DNA from 4 places in the Photobacterium gaetbulicola genome. Region 3 is predicted to be linked to each of the others. Evidence: predicted binding sites of a transcription regulator. Region 3 holds the regulator's gene; each other region holds the start of a gene.
The links. Region 3 encodes MetJ, which represses methionine synthesis genes. Its sites were predicted from a motif close to TTAGACNTNTANANGTCTAA; they were not measured.

Region 1 (3,164 bases), on a different contig from region 3:
GCAATAACTCCGGGTGGTAAATTCGTGGGATTCTCATGGCTATCTCGTAACCCGTTGGTTGTCATCTGGCTGCATTATATCAACTCTCCAGCTGATTGCAGGCGGTTGGTAATTAGATGGACGCTGGATAGACGAAAAACAAGGGCAAGAGGGAAATTTAGCCGCGAGTCGATAATCGCCCTTGCTGCTGGAAGGTCAGGGTATCCCCGCATTGGCGACAGCGGTAATGGGCTTGGCCGCGTTGGACTTTATTGTGACGGCGAACCGTCATGTGATGTTCGCTGCACTGGCAGCGGTAGAGAAAAGTCTGGCCCTGTACCGAGCTGACATCAAAGCTGTGGGTGGTGCGCGGCGTAACGCCGAACACTTCCTGCATGATAACCTGCCATTCCCTGCCATGCGGGCGAACCTTGCCAAACAGTTTGAACACCACCAGGTGGGCCACTTCGTGCGGTACCACTTCATTGAGGAAGGCCTCTGGGTTCTCTTTTAGCAGTACCGGATTGAAGCGTACCTCCCAGCCTTGTAATCGGGCACTGCCGGCAATCTTGCCGCGCTGGGTAAAGCGGACTTCGGGCATCGAGAGCCGTTTATTGAGGCGCCGGTTGGCCTGGGCAATACATTGCTTAACGCGATCAATCACTTGGTATTGCAAAGTGGTCATGTTCTTTCCAAGGCAGGATGGTGGAGCTGGGGAGTATAGGTGGAAGAGCGGCGGGAGGGAAGAGCGGCCCTAGGCACGGGGTTCTAGGAAAAGCGAAAACGAGGTCCTTGGAAGAGCTTGACATCGATTAGCTAGTAGAAACGCTTTTGGACCCAGGACCCAACTTTTAAAAACAAAAAAGGAAGCCGAAGCTTCCTTTTTGCAACCAGACTGTATCTGACAAACTTAGGCGCTTACTTGATGTTAGCGAAGTCGCGTAGGATGTCAGCTTTGTCAGTTTTTTCCCAAGGGAACTCTTCACGACCGAAGTGACCGTATGCCGCAGTCTTCTTGTACATTGGCTTAAGCAGATCAAGCATTTCGATCAGGCCGTATGGGCGTAGGTCGAAGTGCTGGCGTACTGCTTCTACGATGATGTCGTGAGAAACTTTTTCAGTACCGAATGTTTCGATCATGATAGATGTTGGATCAGCAACACCGATTGCGTAAGAAAGCTGGATTTCACAACGGTCAGCCATGCCAGCCGCGATGATGTTCTTCGCTACGTAGCGTGCTGCGTAGGCTGCAGAGCGGTCAACTTTCGATGGATCTTTACCAGAGAATGCACCGCCACCGTGACGAGCTGCGCCGCCGTAGGTATCAACGATGATCTTACGACCAGTCAGACCACAGTCACCCATTGGGCCACCGATAACGAAACGGCCGGTTGGGTTGATGAAGTACTTGGTGTCTTTGTTCAGCCACTCAGCAGGCAGTACTGGCTTGATGATTTCTTCCATTACTGCTTCTTGCAGTACTGGTAGCTCAATGCTGTCGCAGTGCTGGGTAGAAAGTACTACCGCATCGATACCAACGATTTTGCCTTGGTCGTAGGCAAACGTCACCTGGCTTTTCGCATCTGGACGAAGCCAAGGCAGGGCACCGTTCTTACGGACTTTTGCTTGGCGCTCTACCAGGCGGTGAGCGTATGTCACAGGCGCTGGCATCAGTACGTCAGTTTCGTTGGTCGCGTAACCGAACATGATACCCTGGTCACCAGCACCCAGCTCGCGTGGGTCTTCACGGTCAACACCCTGGTTGATGTCTGGAGACTGCTTACCGATTGCGCTTAGTACCGCACAAGAGTTAGCGTCGAAGCCCATGTCAGAGTGTACATAACCGATTTCACGGACGGTTTCGCGAGTTAGCTCTTCGATATCAACCCAAGCAGAGGTCGTGATTTCACCACCAACCATTACCATACCGGTTTTTACGTAAGTCTCACACGCAACACGTGCTTTCGGATCTTGCTCTAAGATCGCATCCAATACTGCATCTGAAATCTGATCAGCAATTTTATCTGGATGACCTTCTGATACTGACTCAGAAGTAAACAGGTGCTTCGACATGAGCGCTCCCATAAATATATGTGTTAGTTGATGTTGTCGGGCTCTTAAACCATGTTTGATGGTCACATACTTGCATACGGTTATACGTTTGTATGTATAGAGCTACCTCCGTCTAGACGGCTATAATACCTTTTGCTGGGTGAAAATCAACATTGTAAAAAGTAGGGTCACTCGCAAAAAAGTAAGGCAAACGTTTACCCCGTAACGCTTTTATTACAGCGAGTTGGCACCGTTTTCGGTTCATGATCTTGATATAGAACTTATTTTTCGAAGGAAATCGTTTGCAGTTATGGCCCAGTCTTTGCGACAATACCCGCCCGCCGAACTGCGGCTAGCCTGAACCAACGACGGTAAAGGTAGCCCAATATTCAACGTCTACGAATTTCTGGAGCAGACATGTCTTCTCGTAAAGATCTTGCTAATGCAATCCGTGCCCTAAGCATGGACGGTGTTCAACAAGCTAACTCTGGCCACCCGGGTGCACCTATGGGTATGGCTGATATCGCTGAAGTACTGTGGCGTGGCCACATGAACCACAACCCACAGAATCCTGAGTGGGCTGATCGCGACCGTTTCATCCTGTCGAACGGCCATGGTTCAATGCTGATTTACTCTCTGCTTCACCTGACCGGTTACGATCTGTCTATCGACGATCTGAAAAACTTCCGCCAGCTACACTCGAAAACACCGGGTCACCCAGAATACGGTTACGCACCGGGTGTTGAAACAACGACTGGTCCTCTAGGCCAGGGCATCACTAACGGTGTGGGCATGGCGATGGCAGAAAAAGCCCTTGCTGCTCAGTTCAACCGTGACGGCCACGACATCGTCGACCACTATACTTACGTGTTCATGGGTGACGGCTGCCTGATGGAAGGTATCTCTCATGAAGCGTGCTCGCTTGCGGGCACTCTAGGCCTTGGCAAGCTAATCGCGTTCTGGGATGACAACGGCATCTCAATCGACGGTGAAGTTGAAGGCTGGTTCTCTGACGATACACCTAAGCGTTTCGAAGCCTACGGCTGGCACGTTATTCCAGCAGTAGACGGCCACGATGCAGACGCTATCAACGCGGCTATCGAAGCGGCTAAAGCCGATCCGCGTCCGACGCT
Region 2 (3,164 bases), on a different contig from region 3:
CCAAAGTGGCTGGCGATAGGGATCAAGCTATTGCGCAGGGCATGCTTGCGAACCGCTTTTTTAAACGGCAACCCTTTGGCTATCGCCGTGCGGATATAGTCCGATGACAAGTTTTCCATCAGGTTATTTTTCATCGTCATCGTCAGGGTGGCGAAATCGCCGATCAAATAGCAGATCAGCGGTAGCACCGCATGCCACATTACGTCCTTGGCCCGCTCGAAAAAACTACCGTGGTCATCGAAGTCCTCACCGACGAAGCCGCCCATCGGGAACCATTCCAGGTGATAACTGAATAAGGTGATCAGCAGGACACCGACCACATAGCCGGGCAAGGCATAGCCGATAAAAATTAGGATCGAGGAGCCCGAATCAAACACCGAGCCATGTTTGAGAGCCTTGTAGTAACCCAGAGGTATCGAAATAAAATAGCTGATGAAGAACGTCATGCCGCCATAGAACAAGGAGATGGGTAGTCGCTCGGCAATCATCTCGGCAACCGGCTCGTAATAGCGGGTTGATTCGCCAAAATCCAAGACCATCAGCTTACCAAGCCATTCGGTATAAGCTTCCAGTACCGGCTTATCCAGGCCGTAGAAGGCATTGAGCTCGGCAATTTGATCTTCAGACAATGCAGAGTTGCCTCCGGCAGAAGCCGTGGCAGCCACACCATCACCTTGCGCCTGCATATTGGCCAGCATGCGCTCCACCGGCCCTCCGGGAACAAACCGGGTGATGGTGAAAATCAGGATAGTGATCCCCAGAAACGTCGGGACGACCAATACCAGCCGACGTAGAAAATATGACAGCATGTTTTAACGGCTCCATGTCAAACAGGCACGATGCGCCATTCCCACTGGCATCTATTCACACGAGGCAGGAAACCAGCTCGAAAACGCCACGCTCATATTAACTTTATATTAACAATCAGAGAGAGGTAGAGCTTTGACATGAAAAAATAAAACAAAGGCCGCGAATGCGGCCTTGGTAACAAGAGGATAGGTGCAGGATTATTGTGCTGCCAGCCAAGCTGGCACATCGGCCACGCTGTCGAGTACGGCGTCAGCCAGTTGTTCACCTTCGGTGGTGACTGGCTTGCCAGTACGCACCAGGATTTTGGTGCCGACTTCGGCTGCCTCGGCCGCTTTTATGTCATCGGCCTTATCACCGATCATCACCGAGCTGGCCATATCAATCTTGAGGAAGTCACGGGCTGAGATAAACATACCTGGCTTTGGTTTGCGGCAGTTGCAATCCTGAAGATAATCGCCTTTCCCCTCCGTCGGGTGGTGCGGACAGTAATAAATACCATCGAACTCCACGCCATTATCAACAAAGTTCCAGTCCATCCACTCGGTCAGGGTCAAGAACTCATCTTCGGTGTACATACCTCGGGCAATACCGGCCTGGTTGGTCACCAACACCAACATATACCCCATCGCCTTAAGTTTCTTACAGGCTTCAAACACCCCCTCGACATATTCAAAATCGTCGGTGGTATGCACGTAGCCGTGATCGATGTTAATCACGCCATCACGGTCAATAAAAACTGCTGGTTTGGCCAAGCGTCAGCCCTCTGTCTCGCTGTATTCGTTATGCCCCAAATTATGGCACGGCTAGCAATGGGATTCACCTGTTTCTCTAAGGCCCTGTCGCCAAAGCAAACAAAAAAGCCTTACCCTCACCATGGCTATAAAGACATTTAGACGTCCAGACGTAAAAATATCTATTGACTTCATTTATGTTAGCCCATAGCATCAAAGCCATAGATGCAATTGGCAGACAGAGCTCTCGCATCAAGAAAATAATGCAAATGCAACACACAACATAACAATATACCGGTCGCAGCCATTGATGGGCGTGCCCGTCATCAACACGGTATAGGATTTGGGAAATACGATGATAGAAATAAACAGAGTCAATAAAGTCTTCTATCAAGGGGCCAAGGCGATCCACGCTCTGCGTGAAATCAACCTGACCATTGAGCAAGGCACCATTTTCGGGGTGATTGGTTCTTCCGGTGCCGGTAAAAGTACCCTGATCCGCTGTGTTAACCTGCTTGAACGCCCAACCAGCGGTCACGTCATTGTGGACGGCATCGACCTGACCCAGCTATCAAACCAAGAGCTGACCCAGGCCCGTCGCAAAATCGGCATGATTTTCCAGCACTTCAACCTGCTGTCATCCCGTACCGTATTCGACAACGTTGCACTGCCTCTCGAGCTGGCCGGCACCAGCAAGTCCGCCATCAAAGCCAAGGTCGATGAGCTGCTTGAGCTGGTCGGTTTGGCCGACAAGCGCGAGTCCTACCCATCCAACTTGAGTGGCGGCCAGAAGCAGCGTGTGGCCATTGCCCGAGCACTGGCCTCCGATCCCAAAGTACTGCTGTGTGACGAAGCCACCAGCGCCCTTGACCCGGCAACGACCCAGTCTATCTTGACTCTGCTCAAAGAGATCAACCGCAAGCTCAACCTGACTATTTTGCTGATCACCCATGAGATGGATGTGGTCAAAAGCATCTGCTCGGAAGTGGCGATCATCGGAGACGGTGAACTGGTCGAGAAAGGCCCGGTCGGTGATATCTTCGCCCACCCGAAAACCGAACTGGCACGCGAGTTCATCCGCTCGACGTTGGATCTTTCCATTCCGGAAGACTACCGGGCTCGCATGGTTGAAACCCGCATTGAAAACAGCTACCCGCTGATCCGTCTTGAATTTACCGGTGCGTCGGTCGATGCCCCGCTGATCTCCCAGGTGGCTCGCGAGTTCAACATTGACATCAGTATCTTGAGCTCAGACATGGATTACGCCGGCGGCGTCAAGTTTGGCCTGATGCTGGCCGAATTCTTCGGTACCGAACAAGCGGCAGAACAAGCCATTAACTTCCTTCGCGATCACAAAGTAAATGTAGAGGTATTGGGCTATGTTGCTTGATTCAATTACCACCTGGTGGACCCAGAACGAACGTTTGGTTGATCTGCTGATCGACGCCCTCGGCCAAACCCTGGTCATGGTCTTTGCCTCTGGCCTGATCGGCTTTTTGATCGGGATCCCGGTAGGGGTTGCCCTGCACCTGACCAAAAACAACGGCCTGCTGGCCAACCCAGTGCTCAACAAAGCGCTGGGGATCGTGACCAATATCGGCCGCTCGATCCCATTTATTATCC
Region 3 (3,164 bases):
CTTGCCGGCCGCCGACACCACCACTAAATCACTCGCGCTCGAATACTCGCGCAAGATCTCCGCGACCCGCAGGTAGCACTGCGGATCAGCCAGGCTGCTCCCCCCGAACTTATGCAGCTGACGTGTTTCCAAAACGCTCATTTACACGCCCTCCGCCGCTAGGTTGAAGGCTTGTTCCAGATCGGCAATCAAGTCCTCGGGATCTTCAAGCCCTACCGACAGCCGCAGCAGAGACGGCTTCAAACCCGCTTCGGCCTGGGCCTCATCTGACATCGCACGATGGGTCATACTGGCCGGGTGGCAAATCAGGCTTTCGGTCCCGCCGAGCGATTCAGCCAATGAGAAACAGTTTAGCGCCTTCACAAACACCTCCAGCTGCGCCATGCTGCCCGCTATTTCAAAGCTCAGCATCGCCCCAAAGCCCTTCTGCTGCTTGAGGGCGATAGCATGGCCTGGGTGCTCCGGCTGGCTCGGGTGGTAAATCGTCCCCACCATCGGCTGCTGCTGGAGGTAGGCCAAGATCTGGCGGCTGTTTTCTTCGTGCATGCGCATTCTCGGCGCCAGTGTACGCAGGCCCCGCAGGGTCATATAGGCATCGAACGGCGCCCCGGTTGCACCGATACAGTTCGCCCACCAGGCGATCTCTTCGGCATGCTCTTGCTGCTTGGCGATCAGCACACCGCCGACCACATCCGAATGGCCGTTGATGTATTTGGTGGTGGAGTGGACAACAAAATCTGCCCCAAGGGCAATAGGCTGCTGGAGGATAGGAGACAGGAAAGTGTTGTCGACCGCGACCAGCGCGCCAACCTGCTTGGCCGCGGCACAAAGCTCAGCCACATCGACAATACGCAGCAGGGGGTTCGACGGGGTTTCCACCCAAATCAACTTGGGCTGCAGCGCCAGTGCATCGGCCAGGGCTGCCGGATCGGTCTGGTCGACAAAGCGGACTTTGAAATCGCCTTTCGCCGCCCGGGAATTGAACAGGCGGTAAGTACCGCCATAGCAATCATGGGGGGCAACAATCAAATCATCCGGCCCGATCAATGCAGAAGCCAGCAGGTTAATCGCCGCCGTTCCGCAGTTGGTTACGACGGCACCAGCCCCCCCTTCCAGCTCAGCCAGCGCATCGGCCAGCGTATTGCGGGTCGGGTTGCCAGAGCGGGAGTAATCATACTGTGGCACCTCGCCCAACTGCGCAAAACTATAGGTCGAGGTCAAATAGAGAGGGGGTACCACAGCATTGTACTGGGTATCAGATTCGATGCCGGTGCGAACAGCGACGGTGGCTAGCTTCTTGTCACACATAATTACTTTCCTTGTCAGGGCGGCCCTGGTGAATAACTTTTATGCAACAACATAACCACAAACAAAGAGGACGTCAACACTTCTAGACGTCTATATGTCTTTGCTTATGGCGGTAAATCCCGCTAAAATTCAGGCATACTATATTTCATCACTTTTATATCGCTGAGAAGGTAAAAAATGGCAGAGTGGAATGGCGAATACATCAGCCCTTACGCGGAACATGGTAAGAAAAACGAGCAAGTAAAAAAAATTACAGTTTCGATTCCATTGAAGGTACTGAAAATTCTGACCGACGAGCGTACCCGCCGCCAAGTCAATAACTTACGCCATGCTACCAACAGTGAGCTGCTGTGCGAGGCTTTCCTGCACGCCTACACCGGACAGCCGCTTCCTACTGATGACGACATCCGTAAAGACCGTCCAGACGACCTTCCGGCCGAAGCCAAGGCCCTGATGGAAGAGATGGGGATCAACTACGAAGACATTACCGAATAAGCCTATGTGCATTCGTCTGCGTCAATAATGCCACCGTATTTTGACGATAAAAAAACCAGCCTTGCGGCTGGTTTTTTCGTTTACGGTGCAATGTACGAAAATTATTTCGCTTCCATATAACCGGCTGGCATGTCGATTTGGGCCACGCCCGATTCCACGGCGGCTTGGGCTACGGCCTTGGCCACGCGTGGCAGAAGGCGAGGATCCATCGGCTTAGGAATGATGTAATCCGGGCCAAACTCCAGCTTGTCAGCACCGGCGGCGGCAATCACCTCAGCCGGTACCGGCTCTTTGGCCAGCGCCCGGATAGCATCCACCGCGGCCAGCTTCATCTCGTCATTGATCTCGCTGGCACGAACATCCAGGGCACCACGGAAAATGAACGGGAAGCAGATGACATTGTTAACCTGGTTCGGGTAGTCCGAACGGCCGGTCCCCATGATCAGATCATCGCGCACCGCATGGGCCAGCTCAGGCTTGATTTCCGGGTCCGGGTTAGAACACGCAAACACCACCGGTTTGTCTGCCATCAGCTTCAGCGCTTCCGGTGCCAGCAGATCCGGGCCTGATACCCCGACAAAGATATCGGCCCCTTCGATCACATCTTCCAAAGTACGCTTGTCAGTGTTGTTGGCGAACAGCTGCTTGTATTCGTTGATGTCGTCACGACGGGTATGGATCACGCCCTTGCGGTCAAGCATGTAGATCTTCTCGCGCTGGGCACCGCACTTGATAAGCAGCTCCATACACGCCACCGCCGCCGCACCGGCACCCAGGCAGACAATCACCGCTTCGCTGATCTTCTTGCCTTGGAGCTCCAGCGCATTGAGCATACCCGCTGCAGTCACAATCGCCGTACCGTGCTGATCATCATGGAACACCGGGACGTGGCAGCGCTCAATCAGGCGTTTTTCGATTTCGAAACAGTCAGGCGCCTTGATATCTTCCAGGTTGATACCGCCGAACGTATCGGCAATATTGGCAACCGTATCGACGAACTCATCAATCGTACGGTGCTTGACTTCGATATCGATCGAGTCAAGGCCAGCAAAACGCTTGAACAGCAAAGCCTTACCTTCCATCACAGGTTTTGAAGCCAATGGGCCAAGGTTGCCTAGACCCAGAATTGCCGTACCGTTGGTGATCACCGCAACCATGTTGCCCTTGCCGGTGTACTTGTAAACATTTTCCGCGTTTTGCGCGATTTCACGCACGGGCTCAGCAACACCCGGGCTGTAGGCAAGCGCGAGATCCTCTACGGTATTGGCCGGTTTGGTCAGCTCTACAGCAATTTTGCCGGGTACTGGGTAAGCATGGTAATGAAGGGCCTGTTGGCGAAAATCTTCAGACATAGTGTTCGA
Region 4 (3,164 bases), on a different contig from region 3:
TGGCCGAGCACACAGATTTGGACGTTCTGGCTACTTCTGAGCAAGCAGGAGTCTACCTTGCGGCAACCAAGGACAAGCGTAATGTCTTTGTCACTGGCCACCCTGAATACGATGTCGATACCTTACATAATGAATATGTGCGGGATGTCGGTGAAGGGATGGAGCCCAATGTGCCGGTCAACTACTACCCAGACAATAACCCGGGCAACCCGCCGATTGCCAGTTGGCGCAGTCATGGCCACCTGCTGTTTTCTAACTGGCTTAATTACTGTGTTTACCAGCAGACACCTTACGATTTGGAACACTTCTCGGAAGCCAATTTCACCAAGGATGAATAGCCTATAAGGGCGAAAAAAAAAGACCTGCGTTATGCAGGTCTTTTTTGTATCCGCCTCAGTCGATTATCAGGCGTTGTTCTCAGCTTCCCACAGCTTGGCCTTGTGGATCAGCGGCGTGATTGTTGAGCCCTGGACCAATATCGAGAACACCACGACCGAATAGGTCATTACCAGCATGATTTCACGGACGTCGATGTTTTTATCCGGGATCACCATAACACCGGCCGGAATAGCCATTGCCATGGCGAGGGCAAGGCCGCCTCGCAGGCCACCCCAAGTGAGGATCTTGACGGATAACGGGTTGTAGTCACGATAGCGCTGGAAGCCGGCGTAAGAGAGTTTGATACTGAGGAAGCGGCTCAGTAGAACCAATGGCACCGCAATTACCATCAGTATCCAGTCTTCTTGGTGGAAGCTAAATTGCAGCATACTCATACCAATTAACAGGAACAGTACGCCGTTGAGGAACTCATCGACCAGCTCCCAGAAGTGATCGAGGTGATCTTCACTTTCTTTGGAAAAGCCAATATAGCGTGTCCAGTTACCGATCATGATGCCTGATACCACCATGGCCAGAGGGCCTGAAACATGAATAACGTCGGCGAAGACATAACCTGCGGTTGGGACACCCAAGGTCAGTAGTAGCTCCATCGAGTGGTCGTTGGTCGAGCTGATGAGGTAGTGGAAGATCAGGCCAAGGGCGAAGCCGTAGGCAATGCCACCGATAGCTTCTTGCACGAATAGCTGGCCGACGCCAAGAACGGTAGGGGCTTCGTTACCGAAAGCGATGGTAAATAGGGTAACGAAAATGACTAGGCCGAAGCCGTCATTGAATAGTGATTCGCCCTCAATTTGGGTTGAGATGCGTTTTGGCGCATCGAGTTTTTTGACAATGGCAAGGACGGCAATCGGGTCGGTCGGGGAGATCAGCGAGCCGAAGATCAGGCAGTATATCAGATCAAGCGGGATGCCGAGCGTCTGGCAAATACCCCATAGGGAAAATCCGATAAAAAAGGTCGAGAACAAGGTTGCGGCGAGTGCCAGCGTGGTGATTTCCCATTTTTGGTCTTCCAGGTGGGGCAGTTTGATCCCAAGGCCACCGGCAAACAGCAAGAAGCCCAGGATCCCTTTGAGTAGGAAATTTTCAAAGTTGATTTCGCCAAGCTGGGCAGCGGCAACGTCCTCTAGATGGAACCAGCCGTTTTGCCCGGCAACGATGATGCCCAGCGATAGTACCAATGCCCCCGCAGTGATGGCGATAGTGGTCTGCATTTTTCCTATTTTGCTGTTTATAAAAGCGATCAGCATCGCTGCTGCCGCCAGAAAACAGAGGGTGCTGTAAACTGACATCCCATGACCTCGATGATAGTTGAAAGTAAAGCTGAAAATTGTGTCAAAATATAAATCTATCATTGTCCGATAGCTATCATTAATTTCATTCCAATGAGTTAAAATTTAATCAACGAAAAGCCCTTTAGACGTCTAGATTTCCATTTCTGCTATGGTAGGATGTGAATTAGCTGTGACATTAGAAAAGGAAGTAAAGCGGTGTTGATGGGCAAGGATTTACTAAATAAACGCTTGGCTGAGCAGATCCTGATCATTGATGGTGGCATGGGCACCATGATCCAGGGCTATAAGCTGGAAGAGCAAGATTACCGTGGTCAGCGTTTTGCCGATTGGCATATGGACCTCAAAGGTAATAACGACTTACTGGTACTGACACAACCGCAATTGATCAAGGAGATCCATGCCTCGTATCTAGAGGCGGGGGCCGATATCCTTGAAACCAATACCTTCAACGCAACGACCATTGCGATGGCCGATTACGAGATGGAAGCGTTGAGTGCCGAGATCAACCTCGAGGCCGCAAAGCTGGCCCGCCAAGTGGCCGATGAGTGGACGGCAAAGACGCCGGATAAACCACGTTTTGTCGCAGGGGTACTGGGGCCAACCAACCGTACCTGTTCTATCTCGCCGGATGTCAATGATCCCGGCTTTCGTAATATCAGCTTCGATCAGTTGGTAGAGGCTTATGCCGAGTCAACCCGGGCTTTGATCGAGGGCGGATCGGATATCATTCTTATCGAAACCATTTTCGATACGCTCAATGCCAAGGCCTGTGCGTTCGCAGTAGAAACCGTGTTTGAAGAGTTGGGTTACGCTTTGCCGGTGATGATTTCAGGTACCATCACCGATGCCTCAGGCCGAACCCTATCGGGCCAGACAACCGAAGCGTTCTACAATGCGCTTCGCCATGTCAATCCTATTTCCTTTGGCCTTAACTGTGCGCTGGGGCCAGATGAGCTGCGCCAATATGTCGAGGAGTTGTCGCGCATCTCCGAGTGCGCGGTCTCAGCCCACCCAAATGCCGGCCTGCCGAATGCTTTCGGTGAATATGATCTGTCGCCAGAGGAAATGGCGGTGCATATCAAGGAGTGGGCGCAAAGCGGCTTCCTGAATTTGGTCGGAGGCTGTTGTGGTACCACGCCTGAACATATTCGCCGGATGGCTGAAGCGGTAGTAAACATTGCTCCGCGCACCTTGCCCGAATTACCTGTCGCTTGTCGTCTCTCGGGCCTTGAGCCGCTGACCATTGAAAAGGATACGCTGTTCGTCAATGTGGGTGAGCGGACCAACGTGACCGGCTCTGCCCGGTTTAAGCGCCTGATCAAAGAAGAGCTGTACGATGAAGCCTTGGAAGTCGCCCGCCAGCAGGTTGAAAACGGTGCCCAGATCATCGATATCAATATGGATGAAGGGATGCTGGACGCCGAGGCGTGTATGGTGCGCTTCCTCAAGCTGTGTGCTTCCGAGCCTGAGATT

Region 1: the regulator MetJ is predicted to act here: its motif matches at 2,133-2,152, upstream of metK (methionine adenosyltransferase).
Region 2: the regulator MetJ is predicted to act here: its motif matches at 1,700-1,719, upstream of metN (methionine ABC transporter ATP-binding protein MetN).
Region 4: the regulator MetJ is predicted to act here: its motif matches at 1,813-1,832, upstream of metH (methionine synthase).

Annotation. Positions count from the first base shown of each region.
Region 1 covers NZ_PYME01000049.1:15,846-19,009, forward strand. The annotation lists gene rsmE (16S rRNA (uracil(1498)-N(3))-methyltransferase) at 1-37, opposite strand, end outside; gene C9J03_RS25810 (SprT family zinc-dependent metalloprotease) at 158-664, opposite strand; gene metK (methionine adenosyltransferase) at 898-2,052, opposite strand; gene tkt (transketolase) at 2,449-3,164, shown strand, end outside.
Region 2 covers NZ_PYME01000026.1:75,899-79,062, reverse strand. The annotation lists gene C9J03_RS20235 (ABC transporter permease subunit) at 1-809, opposite strand, end outside; gene gmhB (D-glycero-beta-D-manno-heptose 1,7-bisphosphate 7-phosphatase) at 1,008-1,562, opposite strand; gene metN (methionine ABC transporter ATP-binding protein MetN) at 1,897-2,931, shown strand; gene C9J03_RS20220 (methionine ABC transporter permease) at 2,921-3,164, shown strand, end outside.
Region 3 covers NZ_PYME01000004.1:89,772-92,935, forward strand. The annotation lists gene C9J03_RS04575 (bifunctional aspartate kinase/homoserine dehydrogenase II) at 1-141, opposite strand, end outside; gene C9J03_RS04580 (O-succinylhomoserine (thiol)-lyase) at 142-1,308, opposite strand; gene metJ (met regulon transcriptional regulator MetJ) at 1,486-1,803, shown strand; gene C9J03_RS04590 (malic enzyme-like NAD(P)-binding protein) at 1,905-3,155, opposite strand.
Region 4 covers NZ_PYME01000032.1:60,154-63,317, reverse strand. The annotation lists gene metA (homoserine O-acetyltransferase MetA) at 1-338, shown strand, start outside; gene C9J03_RS22185 (cation:proton antiporter) at 405-1,688, opposite strand; gene metH (methionine synthase) at 1,893-3,164, shown strand, end outside.